2 regions of the Streptomyces sp. NPDC050856 genome follow, and region 1 is predicted to be linked to the other one. Evidence: riboswitches for the same ligand, from Rfam matches in the RefSeq annotation. Region 1 holds a riboswitch; the other holds the start of a gene.
What was found. A riboswitch is a leader RNA that binds a small molecule or an ion and turns the genes downstream of it on or off. The one in region 1 is predicted to bind S-adenosylmethionine.
Positions count from the first base shown of each region.

Region 2: it holds a riboswitch for S-adenosylmethionine, as region 1 does, so the genes downstream of both, thrC (threonine synthase) here and AB0H53_RS17480 (aminotransferase class V-fold PLP-dependent enzyme) in region 1, are expected to answer to the same signal.

Region 1 covers NZ_JBFAGV010000017.1:58,333-65,896, forward strand. The annotation lists gene AB0H53_RS17460 (c-type cytochrome) at 1-320, shown strand, start outside; gene AB0H53_RS17465 (Rieske 2Fe-2S domain-containing protein) at 317-1,366, shown strand; gene AB0H53_RS17470 (cytochrome bc complex cytochrome b subunit) at 1,363-2,994, shown strand; gene trpD (anthranilate phosphoribosyltransferase) at 3,125-4,189, shown strand; SAM riboswitch class IV at 4,377-4,494, shown strand; gene AB0H53_RS17480 (aminotransferase class V-fold PLP-dependent enzyme) at 4,666-6,057, shown strand; partial or broken gene AB0H53_RS17485 (glycerate kinase) at 6,054-6,335, opposite strand; gene AB0H53_RS17490 (Lrp/AsnC ligand binding domain-containing protein) at 6,392-6,673, opposite strand; gene AB0H53_RS17495 (rhomboid family intramembrane serine protease) at 6,670-7,368, opposite strand; gene AB0H53_RS17500 (hypothetical protein) at 7,494-7,564, shown strand, end outside.
Region 2 covers NZ_JBFAGV010000013.1:57,163-64,726, forward strand. The annotation lists gene AB0H53_RS14645 (hypothetical protein) at 1-55, opposite strand, end outside; gene AB0H53_RS14650 (hypothetical protein) at 1,291-1,464, opposite strand; gene groL (chaperonin GroEL) at 1,636-3,258, opposite strand; gene AB0H53_RS14660 (cold-shock protein) at 3,536-3,742, opposite strand; gene AB0H53_RS14665 (MoaD/ThiS family protein) at 4,151-4,426, opposite strand; gene thrC (threonine synthase) at 4,524-5,834, opposite strand; SAM riboswitch class I at 5,828-5,971, opposite strand; gene AB0H53_RS14675 (glucosyl-3-phosphoglycerate synthase) at 6,085-7,059, shown strand; gene AB0H53_RS14680 (trehalose-6-phosphate synthase) at 7,105-7,564, shown strand, end outside.

The DNA of each region.
Region 1 (7,564 bases):
CCGGCGGTGCCCTGACCAACGGCAAGTGGGCGCCGAGCCTCGACGACGTGACCCCGAAGCACATCTACGAGGCCATGCAGACCGGCCCGCAGAACATGCCGTCCTTCCCCGACACCACGATGCCGGAGAAGGAGAAGAAGGACATCATCGCGTACATCCGGACCGTGAACGACGACAGGACTGCGACCCCGGGCGGCTTCGCGCTGGGTGGTCTCGGCCCGGTCAGCGAGGGTCTGTTCGGGTGGATCTTCGGTCTGGGTTCGCTGATCGCCGTCGCCGTCTGGGTCGCGGCCCACACCGCTAAGGCCAAGAAGTCATGAGTAGCCAAGAGTTTTCCAAGGAGAGCCTGCCGAGCGAGCAGGACACCGCGCACGGCACGGCGGTAGCCGAGCACCCGTTCGCCGACCCGGGGCTGCCGCCCCACAAGCCCCGCATCCAGGACATCGACGAGCGGGCCGCCAAGCGGTCCGAGCGCACGGTCGCCCTGCTGTTCACGACGTCGATGCTGGCCACGGTGGCCTTCATCGCCTCGTTCGTGATCTTCCCGGTGGAGAAGATCGTCTACGTCTGGCCGCTCGGCCACGTCAGCGCGACCAACCTCTCGCTGGGTCTGACGCTGGGCATCGCGCTCTTCTGCATCGGCGCGGGCGCGGTCCACTGGGCCCGCACCCTGATGTCCGACGTGGAGGTCGCCGACGACCGGCACGCCATCGAGGCGGCGCCGGACGTCAAGGCCAAGGTCATGGCCGACTTCGCGGAGGGCGCCAAGGAGTCCGCGCTCGGCCGGCGCAAGCTCATCCGCAACACCATGTTCGGCGCGCTGGCCATGGTGCCGCTCTCCGGCGTGGTGCTCCTGCGCGAGCTGGGCCCGCTGCCGGAGAAGAAGCTCTTCCACACGTCGTGGGCCAAGGGCAAGCAGCTCATCAACATGAACACCAATGAGCCGCTGCGTCCCGAGGACGTCGCCGTGGGCTCGCTCACCTTCGCCATGCCCGAGGGCCTGGAGGAGAGCGACCACGACTTCAACAACAAGATCGCCAAGGATGCCCTGATGATCGTCCGGATCCAGCCGGAGGACATCAAGGACAAGCGCGAGCTCGAGTGGTCGCACGACGGCATCGTGGCCTTCTCCAAGATCTGCACCCACGTGGGCTGCCCGATCTCCCTGTACGAGCAGCAGACCCACCACGTCCTCTGCCCGTGCCACCAGTCCACCTTCGACCTCTCCGACGGTGCCCGCGTCATCTTCGGCCCGGCCGGCCACGCCCTTCCGCAGCTGCGGATCGGCGTGAATGACAAGGGCTTCCTCGAGGCGCTCGGCGACTTCCCCGAGCCCGTCGGCCCTGCATTCTGGGAGCGCGGATGAGCACCACGACCGCAACAGACAGTAATCGGAAGGCCCCCGCCGGCGAGCGGGTCGCCGACTGGGCCGACGGCCGGCTGGGGATCTACTCGCTGGCCAAGGCCAACATGCGGAAGATCTTCCCGGACCACTGGTCCTTCATGCTGGGTGAGATCTGCCTCTACAGCTTCATCATCATCATCCTCACGGGTGTGTACCTGACGCTGTTCTTCCACCCGAGCATGAACGAGATCGAGTACCACGGCTCGTACGTGCCGATGCAGGGCATCCGGATGACCGAGGCCTACGCCTCGACCCTGGACATCAGCTTCGACGTCCGCGGCGGTCTGCTGATCCGGCAGATCCACCACTGGGCGGCCGTCGTCTTCCTCGCCGGCATGTTCGTGCACATGATGCGCGTCTTCTTCACCGGCGCCTTCCGCAAGCCGCGCGAGGTCAACTGGCTGTTCGGCTTCCTGCTGCTCGTCCTGGGCATGTTCACCGGCTTCACCGGCTACTCGCTCCCGGACGACCTGCTCTCCGGCACCGGTGTCCGCTTCACGCAGGGCGCGATCCTGTCCATGCCGGTCGTCGGCACGTACATCTCGATGTTCCTGTTCGGCGGGGAGTTCCCCGGCCACGACATGGTGGCCCGGTTCTACTCGATCCACATCCTGCTGCTGCCGGGCATCATGCTCGGCCTCGTGGTGGCGCACCTGATCCTGGTCTTCTACCACAAGCACACGCAGTTCCCCGGCCCCGGCCGGACGAACAAGAACGTCGTCGGCATGCCGCTGCTGCCGGTCTACATGGCCAAGGCCGGAGGCTTCTTCTTCCTGGTCTTCGGTGTCATCGCGGTCATCGCCGGCGCCTTCACCATCAACCCGATCTGGACCATGGGCCCCTACCGCCCGGACCAGGTGTCCACCGGCGCCCAGCCCGACTGGTACATGGGCTTCGCCGAGGGTCTCATCCGGGTGATGCCCGGCTGGGAGATCAACCTGTGGGGCCACACGCTGGTCCTGGGCGTGTTCATCCCGCTGGTGGTCTTCGGCCTGATGCTCGCCGCGATCGCGGTCTACCCGTTCATCGAGTCGTGGATCACCGGCGACAAGCGGGAGCACCACCTGCTGGACCGGCCGCGCAACGCGCCGACCCGGACCGCCCTGGGCGTGGCCTGGGTGACCGGCTACATGATCATGCTGGTCGGTGGTGGCAATGACATCTTCGCCACCCACTTCCACATGTCGATCAACGCCATCACCTGGTTCGTCCGGATCTCCTTCTTCGTCGGACCGGTCATCGCGTTCGTCGTCACCAAGCGGATCTGCCTGGGCCTGCAGCGGCGGGACCGCGACAAGGTCCTGCACGGACGTGAGACGGGCATCATCAAGCGGCTGCCGCACGGTGAGTTCGTCGAGATCCACGAGCCGCTCAGCCAGGCCCAGCGGTTCGCGCTCACCGCGCACGAGCAGTACACGCCCGCCGAGATCGGCCCGTCGGTCGACGAGAACGGCGTCGAGCGCAAGCTCTCGCGCTCGCAGAAGCTCCGCGCGAAGCTCAGCAAGGGCTACTTCGGCGACGGGAACCAGATCCCCAAGGCCACCGCCGAGGAGTACAAGGAGATCAGCAGCGGCCACGGCCACCACTGATCGCCGGCAGCGCGACACCTGGGAATCGCCACAGCGGGAGCCCCGTCCATCGGCTGGACGGGGCTCTTCGCCGTCCTCGCGGGTCGATAGGGTGGGCTCATCCCTGTACGGATGGACACCAGGAGCGACCATGAGCGCTGTGCAACCCGCTGGAGGACCTGACACGGCGGGCCGCTCCTGGCCCGCGGTGCTGAACGGCCTGCTGGAGGGGCGCGACCAGAGCGCCGACGACACGGCGTGGGCGATGGAGCGGATACTGCGGGGCGAGGCCACCAACGCGCAGATCGCCGGGTTCGCCGTGGCGCTGCGGGCCAAGGGCGAGACCGTGGAGGAGATCGCCGGCCTGGTCCGGACCATGTACGCGCACGCCAGGGTGATCGACGTGCCCGGGCCGACCGTGGACATCGTCGGCACGGGTGGCGACGGCGCCAGGACCGTCAACATCTCCACCATGTCGTCGATCGTCGTCGCCGGTGCGGGCGCCAGGGTCGTCAAGCACGGCAACCGCGCCGCCTCGTCCGCCTCCGGCGCCTCCGACGTGCTGGAGAAGCTCGGCGTCAACCTGGAGCTGACGCCCGAGCGGGTCGCGGAGGTCGCCCGGGAGGCGGGCATCACCTTCTGCTTCGCGGTGAAGTTCCACCCGGCGCTGCGCCATGTGGCGGCGGCCCGCAAGGAGCTGGGCATCCGCACCACCTTCAACTTCCTCGGCCCGCTCACCAACCCCGCCCGGGTGCGCGCCCAGGCGACCGGTGTCGCGGACGCGCGGATGGCGCCCATCCTCGCCGGGGTGCTGGCCGAGCGCGGCTCGTCGGCGCTGGTCTTCCGGGGCGACGACGGCCTGGACGAGCTGACCACCACGGCCACCTCCCGGGTGTGGGTGGTACGGGACGGGGCGGTGCGCGAGGAGGCCTTCGACCCGCGCGACGTGGGCATCGAGCCGGTGCCGGTGGAGGCGCTGAGGGGCGCGGACGCGTCGTACAACGCCGATGTGGCCCGCAGGCTGCTGGGTGGCGAGACCGGTCCGGTGCGGGACGCCGTGCTGCTCAACTCGGCGGCGGCGCTGGTGGCCCTGGAGCCCGCGGACGCGCCGCTGGCCGAGCAGTTGCGGGCGGGTATGGCCAGGGCGGCCGAGTCGATCGACTCGGGGGCGGCCCTGGCCGTGCTGGAGCGCTGGGTCGCGGCCAGCAACGCCTGAGCCGCCGGCCCGCCCGGCGCGGGCCGCCCGGGCGCACCGGCTCAAGGGCCTTCGCGTACACGGGCCTCCGGTGGTGCCGGCGCACCGGCGAGGACCGCGGGGGTCCGGCTCCGGCCGGGCCCCCCGCCGTGTCCCGTCATCCGGACACGGGTTGCGCGGGATCGATCATTGGCATAACTTCTCGGCAGGTCATGAGTGACAGCGACTACGGCCCCGGCCCGCTGTCCGGCAACCCTCCGTCCGTGGCGGGGTGCCCCGGGTGAAGACCAGGCCGTGGGCAGCGAGGTCCGCGGCAAGCGCGGACCCCTGCAGACCCTGGGGTCCTGGTCCTCAAGGGAGCAGTCTCGTGAGCAAGCGAATGCGATAGGGCTGACAAGCCCCTTTTTCGCGCCCCCTTTTCCTTCCGTCGACGCCGCGTCCGCCATGCCGTGACGCGTTGACGCGACGGTTTCGCCTGCCTTGTACGGGAGTTCGCCGTGTCCGTTTCCAGTGTTGCCGCCGACCAGTCCGTATGTGCCCCTCTGCCCGTTCTGGGGCGAGACGTCACCGTGCCGCTGGTGACCGGGGGAGAGGTCACCTACGCCGCGCTCGACTACGCGGCGAGCGCGCCCGCGCTCCAGCGGGTGTGGGACGACGTGGCCGCCTACGCGCCGTACTACGGCAGCGTGCACCGCGGCGCCGGGTACCTCTCGCAGCTCTCCACCGACCTGTTCGAGAACAGCCGCGCGGCCGTGGCGGAGTTCCTCGACTGCCGCCCGGACGACCAGGTGGTGTTCACCCGGTCCACCACCGACTCGCTGAACCTGCTGGCCGCCACCCTGCCGGCCGGCTGCCAGGTCTTCGTCTTCGAGACCGAGCACCACGCCGCGCTGCTGCCCTGGGTGTCGTCCCCCGGCGCCACCGGGCGCGGGGGGAGGGACGCGCGCGTGACCTACCTGGACGCGCCCCGCACACCGGCACAGGCCGTCGACACCCTGGAGCGGGCACTGGCCGGCCGCGACGGCCACGGCCCCGCCCTGGTCTGCGTCACCGGCGCCTCCAACGTGACCGGCGAGCTGTGGCCGGTGCGCGAACTCGCCGCCACCGCCCACGCGCACGGCGCGCGGATCGTGCTGGACGCCGCGCAGCTCGCCCCGCACCACCCCGTCTCGGTGCGCGACCTGGACGTCGACTGGGTCGCCTTCTCCGGGCACAAGCTCTACGCGCCGTTCGGCTCCGGCGTCCTCGCCGGACGGGCCGACTGGCTCCAGGACGCCGAGCCGTACCTGGCCGGCGGCGGTGCCTCCCGGCAGGTCGCACGGCGCGCCGACGGCGGGGTGGACGTGGAGTGGCACACCACCGCGGCCCGCCACGAGGCCGGTTCGCCCAACGTCATCGGCGTGTACGCGATCGCCTCCGCCTGCAAGGCGCTGACCGAGGCCGGGTTCGACCGGCTGGTGGCCCGCGAGCGGGAGCTGATCGCCACGGTCCGCGCGGGCCTGGCCGGGGTGCCCGAAGTGCGGGTGCTGTCGCTGTTCGGCGACGACGCCCCGCGCGTCGGGGTCATCTCCTTCGTCGTCGAGGGCTGGAACAGCTCGCACTTCGCGGCGGCGCTGTCCGCCGAGTACGGGATCGGGGTGCGGGACGGGCTGTTCTGCGCCCACCCGCTGGTGCGCACCCTGCTCGGCGGCGACCCCGGGGGTGTGGGTGAGTGCGGCGCCCCGGACGGGGGGCCCGCCGCGCTCAACGCCATCCGGGTCAGCTTCGGGGCGGGGACGCCGGACGAGCACGTCGAGCGGTTCGTCCGGGCCGTGCGGGAACTGGTCCGGGACGGGGCTCGCTGGAACTACCGTACGGAGGACGGGCGCTGCGTGCCCGACCGCGGCTAGGAGGCCCCCAGGGAGCCGGGCCCTTTCCGCCCGGGGCGGACCCGGGTCCGGGAGCCGGGCCCTGGACCGGGTGCACGCTCCGGGCGCTCAGGCAGTGGCAGCGGGCCGGGCGTGATCGACTCGTAGGCGTCCGGACCCGCCAGGTCCGCGCCGCCGCCCGGGGTCCCCGCGAGGGGGAGGACCGGGACGCCCGCCTGCCGGGCGCGGCGCGCGACCGTACCGGGGACCTCGCCGCGCGGCGTCCGGCCGTCCGGGGCACCCCACCCGGTGATCACCGGGTCGGCGCGTGCCGGCCGGGTCCGTCCGGAGGGCCGGTCGCGGGCCGGGGCCGGCGTTACGCGTCGAGGCCGATCGCGAACGCCGCGTCCAGGTCGTGCTGGGAGTACGTGCGGAACGCCACGTGCGTGTCCGTCCCCAGGACGCCCGGGATCTTGCTGATCCGGCCGGGGATGACGTCCGCCAGGTCGTCGTGCCGGGCCACCCGCACCATGGCGATCAGGTCGTACGTACCGGTGACGGAGAAGACCTCGCTGACGCTGTCCAGGGCGGCGATCGACTCCGCGATCTCCGGGATGCGGTCCACGCTGGTCTTGATGAGCACGATCGCGCTGATCACGGCTGTCCTTCTCCCTCGGTGGCCGCTGGCTGGACCTTCACTCTAGTCCCCCGCCGGAACCGTCCCCAGGCGTAGAGGAAGCCCAGGGCGAAGCCCACCACGTGGGCCAGGTACGCGACGCCCGGCCCGGTGCCGGCGTTCCGGGCGGCGAGCCACTGCAGGACGAACCAGAAGACCAGCACGATCCAGGCGGGGAACCGCAGCGGCAGGAAGAACAGGAACGGGAACAGGCTGGTGACCCGGGCCTTGGGGAAGAGGAAGAGGAACGCGCCGAGCACCCCGGAGATCGCCCCCGACGCCCCGACCAGGGTCTGTTCGGACGTCGCGTGCGCCGCCGCGTACGCGATCAGGGCGAGGCAGCCGCAGCCGACGTAGAAGAGGGCGAACTCGGTGTGCCCCATCCGCTCCTCGGCCATCGCCCCGAAGACGTAGAGGAAGAGCATGTTGCCGAGCAGATGCAGCCAACTGCCGCTCACGAAGAGGGCGGTGAGCGGGGTGAGCAGCGCGTTTGGGGAGCCGCTGAGCAGTTCGGCGGGGATGACGCCCCAGTGCCGGAAGTACCCGCTCTGGGCGGCGAGCAGCGCGTCGCCGGTGCCGTACCGCGGGTTCAGCCCCGACACCGGGCTGATCAGGAAGATCACACAGCACGCGCCGATCACGCCGTACGTCACCGCCGGTCCCCGCCAGTCGACCATGGACAGATCATGACGTACGGGCACCGAGCCGGACAGGGTGCCTCGCCGCGACACGGGGTACCCGCGAGGCCGTAGGGTTACGGGCACACGAGGCGCACGACCCGTGGAGGAAAGAGGACGGCACGATGACGACGGTTCCCCTGCCGACCGCCCGGACCCGCTGGCGCTGCACGCTCTGCGGGAACCTGACGCGGTT
Region 2 (7,564 bases), on a different contig from region 1:
GCTGGGCCACTACCTCTTCGGCCGCCCGCAGTCGCTCCGCCGATCGCACGGTCATGACCCGCCACCTCCACGCTGAGTATTCGCCTTCTGTACACAGAGTGGTCGCCAACCGGTCCGCCTGAACGGAGTCGGCGTGCCAACAACCCCATCTGGCTAACGGGAGTTGCGCCACGCCCGCACGGGCCACCTGGATCCCGTCCCGTCACCCAGGGCGATGGTCGGATCAGAGCCTCGCCACCGACCGCGAATCGGCCGGTGACGGCGGGAACGGGACTCCGGCCGGCACGATCCGGCACGGCCGCCGAGGAGTGCGCGCCACCGCCCCGGAGTTCGGGTCCCGGGCCGGTGCGCGGCCGGTGGCCCCGGTGGTTCCGGGCGCCGCGCGGGCCCTGGTTGCCCCGGAGCTCAAGCCCCGGGCTCCGCGCCCTCTCACCGAGGAATGGTTGTGGGTCGGGGACTCAACCCGTCCACCCACCCCGCCAGTTGACTATGCGGAGTGAACGACGACTGGTGGGCGGCCTTCCAGCGGGGCGAGATCCCCGATGAGCGGCCACCGAGGCGGCCCACGCGCTCCCGGGCGTACATCCTGCTGGCCGCGCCGAGCCGCACCGCGCCGGTGAGGTGCCTCTCGCACACCGACTGCGAGTCGCTGGCGCCGCTCGTCGGCGAGTGGTTCGAGCGCGGCGCCTCCGAGCAGACCGTCCTGACCGCCCTGACCGCCGGTCTCCCCGACCCCGTCCACCACCCCGCCGTCCTGGCCCGCAACCGTCCGACCACCAAGATGCCGCCGGAACGCGTCACACCGGTCAAACCGCCCTGCGCCTGCCGGAGTGCTCCCGCCTCCCGCCCGCCGAGGTCCGCGCCCACGCCGCGCAGGCCCGCGCGGCGCAGGCCCGCGCGGCGCCGGTCCGAGGGGGCGTCACCCCGGAGGTGGACGGACTCAGTCGATCGCGCTGAGGTGGACGCGGCCGCTGTCACCGCCGAGCCGGCGCACCGCCACCCGCGGGGCGTTAAGGTCCCCGTCGCGGGGGGCGCACACCTGCCCCTCCAGAGCGCGTGGCAGCGTGTCGGGTCCGGGCAGCCCGAGGCGGGCGAAGGGCGTGGCCGGGGCGGCGGGGTCGCGGCGGGATTCCTCGCGTGTCCTGAGGTCCCGCTCGGCGCGCAGCCGGCTTGGGCGCCACCTCGGCGGTGGGCAGGGCGCGGGCCATCAGCAGCCCGTCGTCCTGGAACCCGTGCTGATGGGCGGCCCGGCGGTCGGCGGCCCCGGCGGGGACGGTGACACCCGTCCGCTCACTGACGGTCGCCGGTGTCGCCCTCGTCCCGGTACGGCACTTCGCGGCGCCCGGCGGCACCGTCCCCCTCCGCCGAACAGGAGGCCAGGGCCGGCCCGAGCACACGGAGGGCGAGCACGGCGACGGCCGGCACGCCGCTCGAGGAGCGGCCCGGCTCGCTGGGTGCGGTCACCTCGCGTCTCCGTTCCACCGCTGCCATGTCGCGTCCCGTCGCCCCCGGTGAGGCCGCCGGCACGGCGGCCGGGCGGGCCCCGCGACAACGCCCGAGGGCGGCACCCCTGGGAGAAGGGGTGCCGCCCTCGGTCTCGTCTCGAACGAGAAGGACGTGTCCGATCCGGGAGGATCAGAAGTCCATGTCACCGCCCGGCATGCCGCCCGGAGCGGCCGCGGCGGCCTTCTCCGGCTTGTCGGCGATGACGGCCTCGGTGGTGAGGAACAGCGCCGCGATGGAGGCGGCGTTCTGCAGCGCGGAGCGCGTGACCTTCGCCGGGTCGATGATGCCCTCGGCGATCATGTCCACGTACTCACCGGTCGCGGCGTTCAGGCCGTGGCCGACGGGCAGGTTGCGGACCTTCTCCACGATGACGCCACCCTCGAGACCACCGTTGACGGCGATCTGCTTGAGCGGGGCCTCCAGGGCGAGCTTCACGGCGTTGGCGCCGGTCGCCTCGTCACCCTCGAGCTCCAGCTTCTCGAAGACGCTGGACGCCTGGATGAGAGCCACGCCACCACCGGCGACGATGCCCTCCTCGACGGCGGCCTTGGCGTTGCGCACCGCGTCCTCGATGCGGTGCTTGCGCTCCTTGAGCTCGACCTCGGTGGCGGCACCGGCCTTGATGACGGCGACGCCGCCGGCCAGCTTCGCCAGACGCTCCTGGAGCTTCTCGCGGTCGTAGTCCGAGTCGGACTGCTCGATCTCGGCGCGGATCTGGTTGACGCGGCCCGCGACCTGGTCGCTGTCACCGGCACCGTCGACGATGGTCGTCTCGTCCTTGGTGATGACGACCTTGCGGGCGCGGCCCAGCAGGTCCAGGCCGGCGTTCTCCAGCTTGAGGCCGACCTCCTCGGAGATGACCTGGCCACCGGTGAGGATGGCGATGTCGTTCAGCATGGCCTTGCGGCGGTCGCCGAAGCCCGGGGCCTTGACGGCGACGGACTTGAAGGTGCCACGGATCTTGTTGACGACCAGGGTCGACAGGGCCTCGCCCTCGACGTCCTCGGCGATGATCAGCAGCGGCTTGCCGGACTGCATGACCTTCTCCAGCAGCGGGAGCAGGTCCTTCACCGAGGAGATCTTGGAGTTGACGATCAGGATGTACGGGTCGTCGAGCGACGCCTCCATACGCTCCATGTCGGTGGCGAAGTACGCCGAGATGTAGCCCTTGTCGAAGCGCATACCCTCGGTGAGCTCCAGCTCCAGACCGAAGGTCTGGGACTCCTCGACGGTGATGACGCCTTCCTTGCCGACCTTGTCCATCGCCTCGGCGATGAGCTCACCGATCTGCGTGTCGGCGGCGGAGATGGAGGCCGTGGAGGCGATCTGCTCCTTGGTCTCCACGTCCTTGGCCTGCTCCAGCAGCGCGCCGGAGACGGCCTCGACGGCCTTCTCGATGCCGCGCTTCAGCGCCATCGGGTTGGCGCCGGCGGCGACGTTGCGCAGTCCCTCGCGGACCAGCGCCTGGGCGAGAACGGTCGCGGTGGTCGTACCGTCGCCGGCGACGTCGTCCGTCTTCTTGGCGACTTCCTTGACCAGCTCGGCGCCGATCTTCTCGTACGGGTCCTCGAGCTCGATCTCCTTGGCGATGGAAACACCATCGTTGGTGATCGTGGGGGCGCCCCACTTCTTCTCGAGGACGACGTTGCGACCCTTGGGGCCAAGGGTGACCTTGACGGCGTCGGCGAGCTGGTTCATCCCGCGCTCGAGACCGCGCCGTGCCTCCTCGTCGAACGCGATGATCTTGGCCATGTGAAGTGGTCCTCCCGGACTGGGGTGGATTTCTCCGGACCGCGCTGGCGCCCGCGACGGACGGCCCACACACCTGGTGGTTCCTTGCCCCACCTGGCCTGTCGGCCTCACCGACTCGGTCCTTCGTTGTCACTCTCACTCTGCGAGTGCTAACGCCAATGATTAGCACTCGACCCCGGAGAGTGCAAGCGCCTGCCACGCGCGAGGGGCCCGTATCCCAGTGCGGGATACGGGCCCCTCGACTCCGCTGGTGCGGTCGTGGCCGAACGCGCCGTGGTCAGCCGGCGGCGAGCTTGACCATGTCCGCCTGCGGACCCTTCTGGCCCTGCGAGATCTCGAACTCGACCCGCTGCCCCTCCTCCAGGGTGCGGTAGCCGTCCATCTGGATCGCGCTGTAGTGGACGAAAACATCCGCACCACCGTCGACCGCGATGAAGCCGTACCCCTTCTCCGCGTTGAACCACTTGACGGTGCCCTGAGCCATGCCTAACTCCCCTATTACTGGCCCTTGCACAGGACCGCACTTCGCGGACCCGGGTCAGACCTCGCTCCCCTGACAGGTGGGAGCGTGCGCCGGAACGCGTCGACCGCCGCTGAATGTATCTGTCCAACTGCCGTCTGCAACAGGTCAATCGGACGAGAATTCCGAGCGCGCGTGAACGGAAATCACGGTTGAATCCACAGGATTCCCGGGCAAGTCGGGCCGGGCGCGGCGCAGATATGGCGCATTCTGTGCGGCTACTTTGACTGCATCTTGTCGCCACCGGCTGCGGGCTCATATGCGAGCGGCATGATCGGCGGTGGCGGCTTCCCCAACTCTACCGCGCTCAACCATGGAGAATTTCCCCCTCCGCTTGTGTGGACGGAGGGGGCAATTGTTCTGCCGGGGCCGTCAGCCGCCGGCGACCGCCGGAATGATCGACACGCCGGCGCCGTCCGGGGTGGCGGCGGCGAGGCCGCCCTCGAAGCGGACGTCGTCGTCATTGACGTACACATTCACGAACCGGCGCAGCTTGCCCTGGTCGTCCAGGACGCGGGCGGCGATACCGGGGTGGTTCTTCTCCAGCGACTCGATGACCTCGGCGAGGGTCGCGCCCTCCGCCGTGACCTCTGCCTGGCCCCCCGTGTACGTGCGGAGGATGGTGGGGATGCGGACCTTGACGCTCATGGGTGCTGCCTTTCGGGGTGATCTCGACAGGACTCGGCCGTGGGCGGGCGGCCGGCGGCGGGCGGGCGGACGGCCCGCTAGCCGGGGAGCCGGAGGCTCAGTGGGCCAGTCCGGCGTCGCGGAACGCGTCCAGGCTGGGGCGGATCGTCGCGGTCGGCCCGGTGGTCGGGGCCACGGCGTCCAGGGTCTTCAGGCCGTCGCCGGTGTTGAGGACGACCGTCGTCAGCGCCGGGTCGAGCAGACCGTTCTCGATGAGCTTCCTGGTCACACCCACGGTCACCCCGCCGGCCGTCTCGGCGAAGATCCCCTCGGTGCGGGCGAGCAGCTTGATGGCGTCCACGATCCGCTCGTCGTCCACGTCCTCCACCGCGCCGCCGGTGCGGCGGGCGATGTCCAGGACGTACGGGCCGTCGGCCGGGTTGCCGATGGCCAGCGACTTGGCGATGGTGTCCGGCTTCTGCGGGCGGACCACGTCGTGGCCGGCCTTGAAGGCGGTGGACACCGGCGAGCAGCCCTGGGCCTGGGCGCCGAAGATCTTGTACGGCCGGTCCTCGACCAGGCCGAGCCGGATGAGTTCCTGGAGTCCCTTGTCGATCTTCGTGAGCTGCGAGCCGGACGCGATCGGGACGACCAGCTGGTCGGGCAGCCGCCAGCCGAGCTGCTCGCAGATCTCGTACGCGAGCGTCTTGGAACCCTCGGCGTAGTACGGGCGCAGGTTGACGTTGACGAAGCCCCAGCCCTCGCCGAGCGGGTCGCCGATGAGCTCCGAGCAGAAGCGGTTGACGTCGTCGTAGTTGCCCTCGATGCCGACGAGGTCGCCGCCGTACACCGCGGCCATGACGACCTTGCCCTGCTCCAGGTCGTGCGGGATGAACACGCAGGAGCGGAAACCGGCCCGGGCGGCGGCGGCGCCGACCGCGCCGGCCAGGTTGCCGGTGGAGGAACACGACAGGGTGGTGAATCCGAAGGCGCGGGCGGCCTCCAGGGCCTGGGCCACGACCCGGTCCTTGAAGGAGTGGGTGGGGTTGCCCGAGTCGTCCTTGACGAAGAGCCTGCCCGGCTCGACGCCCAGCTCGCGGGCGAGGTTGTCGGCCTTGACCAGCTTGGTCCAGCCGGGGTTCAGGTTGGGCCTGTCCGCGACATCGGCGGGGACGGGCAGCAGCGGGGCGTAGCGCCAGATGTTCGCGGGGCCCGCCTCGATCCGCGCGCGCAGGGCCTCGGGGTCGCCGGCCGGCAGGTCGTAGGCGATTTCGAGCGGCCCGAAACACAGCTCACAGGCGAAAATGGGACCGAGTTCGAAACGCTCTCCGCATTCGCGGCACGAGAGGGCGGCGGCGGGACCGAGGTCGACGTTCTTGGCGGTGGCGACAGTCTGTACAGCCATGGAGGCGAGGCCCTTTCTCCTCATCTTCCTCATGGCGCACTTCGCCATGAGACGGATTTGGCACCTTCCCTAGCCGGGGCCTCGCGCGAGATCTGCGAGTGCCGACTGGAGGGTTGCCGGGGCTTCAACGGGCCGTTTCCCTCTGCCCCTCTGGATGAGCGGTATGTGGTTGTCAGCGGGACCCCGACATGCGAGGGCCGTCCGCGTTGCTCAAGACTGTAACCGAACCCCTGGGCGGCCGAGATGGTCGTCCGATCCGCGAGATGGAGATCACGTGCTGGATGAGGTGGAGCGCTGGCTGGCCCGGCGGTCCTGGTCGGTGGCGGACCGTCCGCTCGACCGGTTGCTCGCCGCCAAGCGGGCGGGCGGCACCACGGTCAGTGTGGTGCTCCCCGCCCTGAACGAGGAGGCGACGGTCGGCGGGATCGTCTCCGTCGTCCGCCGCGAACTGATGTCCGGCGCGGTGCCGCTGGTGGACGAGCTGGTCGTCGTGGACTCCGGTTCCACGGACCGCACGGCCGAGGTCGCCGCCGCGGCCGGGGCGCGGGTGGAGCACCGGGACGCGATACTGCCCCGGATACCCGCGGTGCCGGGGAAGGGCGAGGTGCTGTGGCGGTCGCTGCTGGTGACCGGTGGCGACATCGTCTGCTTCGTCGACGCCGACCTGCGGGAGTTCTCGGCGGACTTCGTCACCGGGATCGTCGGTCCGCTGCTGACCGACCCGGACGTGCGGTTCGTGAAGGCGATGTACGACCGGCCGCTGAGCTCCCCGGAGGCGGCGGGCGCGCCGGGCGCCGGGGCCCAGGGCGGGAGGGTCACCGAGCTGGTGGCGCGGCCGCTGCTCAACCTGCACTGGCCGAGGCTGGCCGGGTTCGTCCAGCCGCTGGGCGGTGAGTACGCGGCGCGGCGCTCGCTGCTGGAGCGGCTGCCCTTCCCGGTCGGCTACGGCGTGGAGCTGGGGCTGCTGGTGGACGCGCTGGACCTGGTGGGCCTGGACGCGCTGGCGCAGGTGGACGTGGGGGTGCGGCTGCACCGGCACCAGGACGACCGGGCGCTGGGGCGGATGGCGGCGGCGATCTACCGGACGGCGCAGCTCCGGTTGGAGCGGGGGCACCAGGTGCGGCCCCGGCTGACCCAGTTCGACCGGGGCGCGGAGGGGTTCGTGCCGCGCACCCATGCCGTGGACACCGAGGAACGGCCGCCGATGGCGGAGGTGGCCGAGTACGCGCGGCGCCGGCGGGCGGCCTGAGAGCCGTACGTTTGAGCGTTTCGGGTACGGGCTAGGTTCGTCTCCATGGCAGCCCAGATTCTCGTCGCCTCCAATCGCGGTCCCGTCAGCTACGTACCGGGGGAGGACGGCACACTCGACCCCCGGCGCGGCGGTGGCGGCCTGGTCTCGGGACTCTCGGCGATCGGGCCGGACGCCGGAGCGCTGTGGGTGTGCGCGGCACTGAGCGACGGCGACCGGGAGGCGGTACGGCGCGGGATCTCGGAGCCGGGCGTGCGGATGCTCGACATCGACGCGGGCACCCACCACGACGCGTACAACGGCATCGCGAACTCGGTGCTCTGGTTCGTGCACCACATGCTGTACCAGACGCCGCTGGAGCCGGTCTTCGACGCGGAGTTCCGGCGCCAGTGGGACGCCTACCGCGTCTACAACCGGGCGTTCGCCGAGGCGCTGGCGGCGGAGGCGGCTCCGGGCGCGACGGTGGTCGTCCAGGACTACCACCTGGCGCTGGCGCCGGGCATGC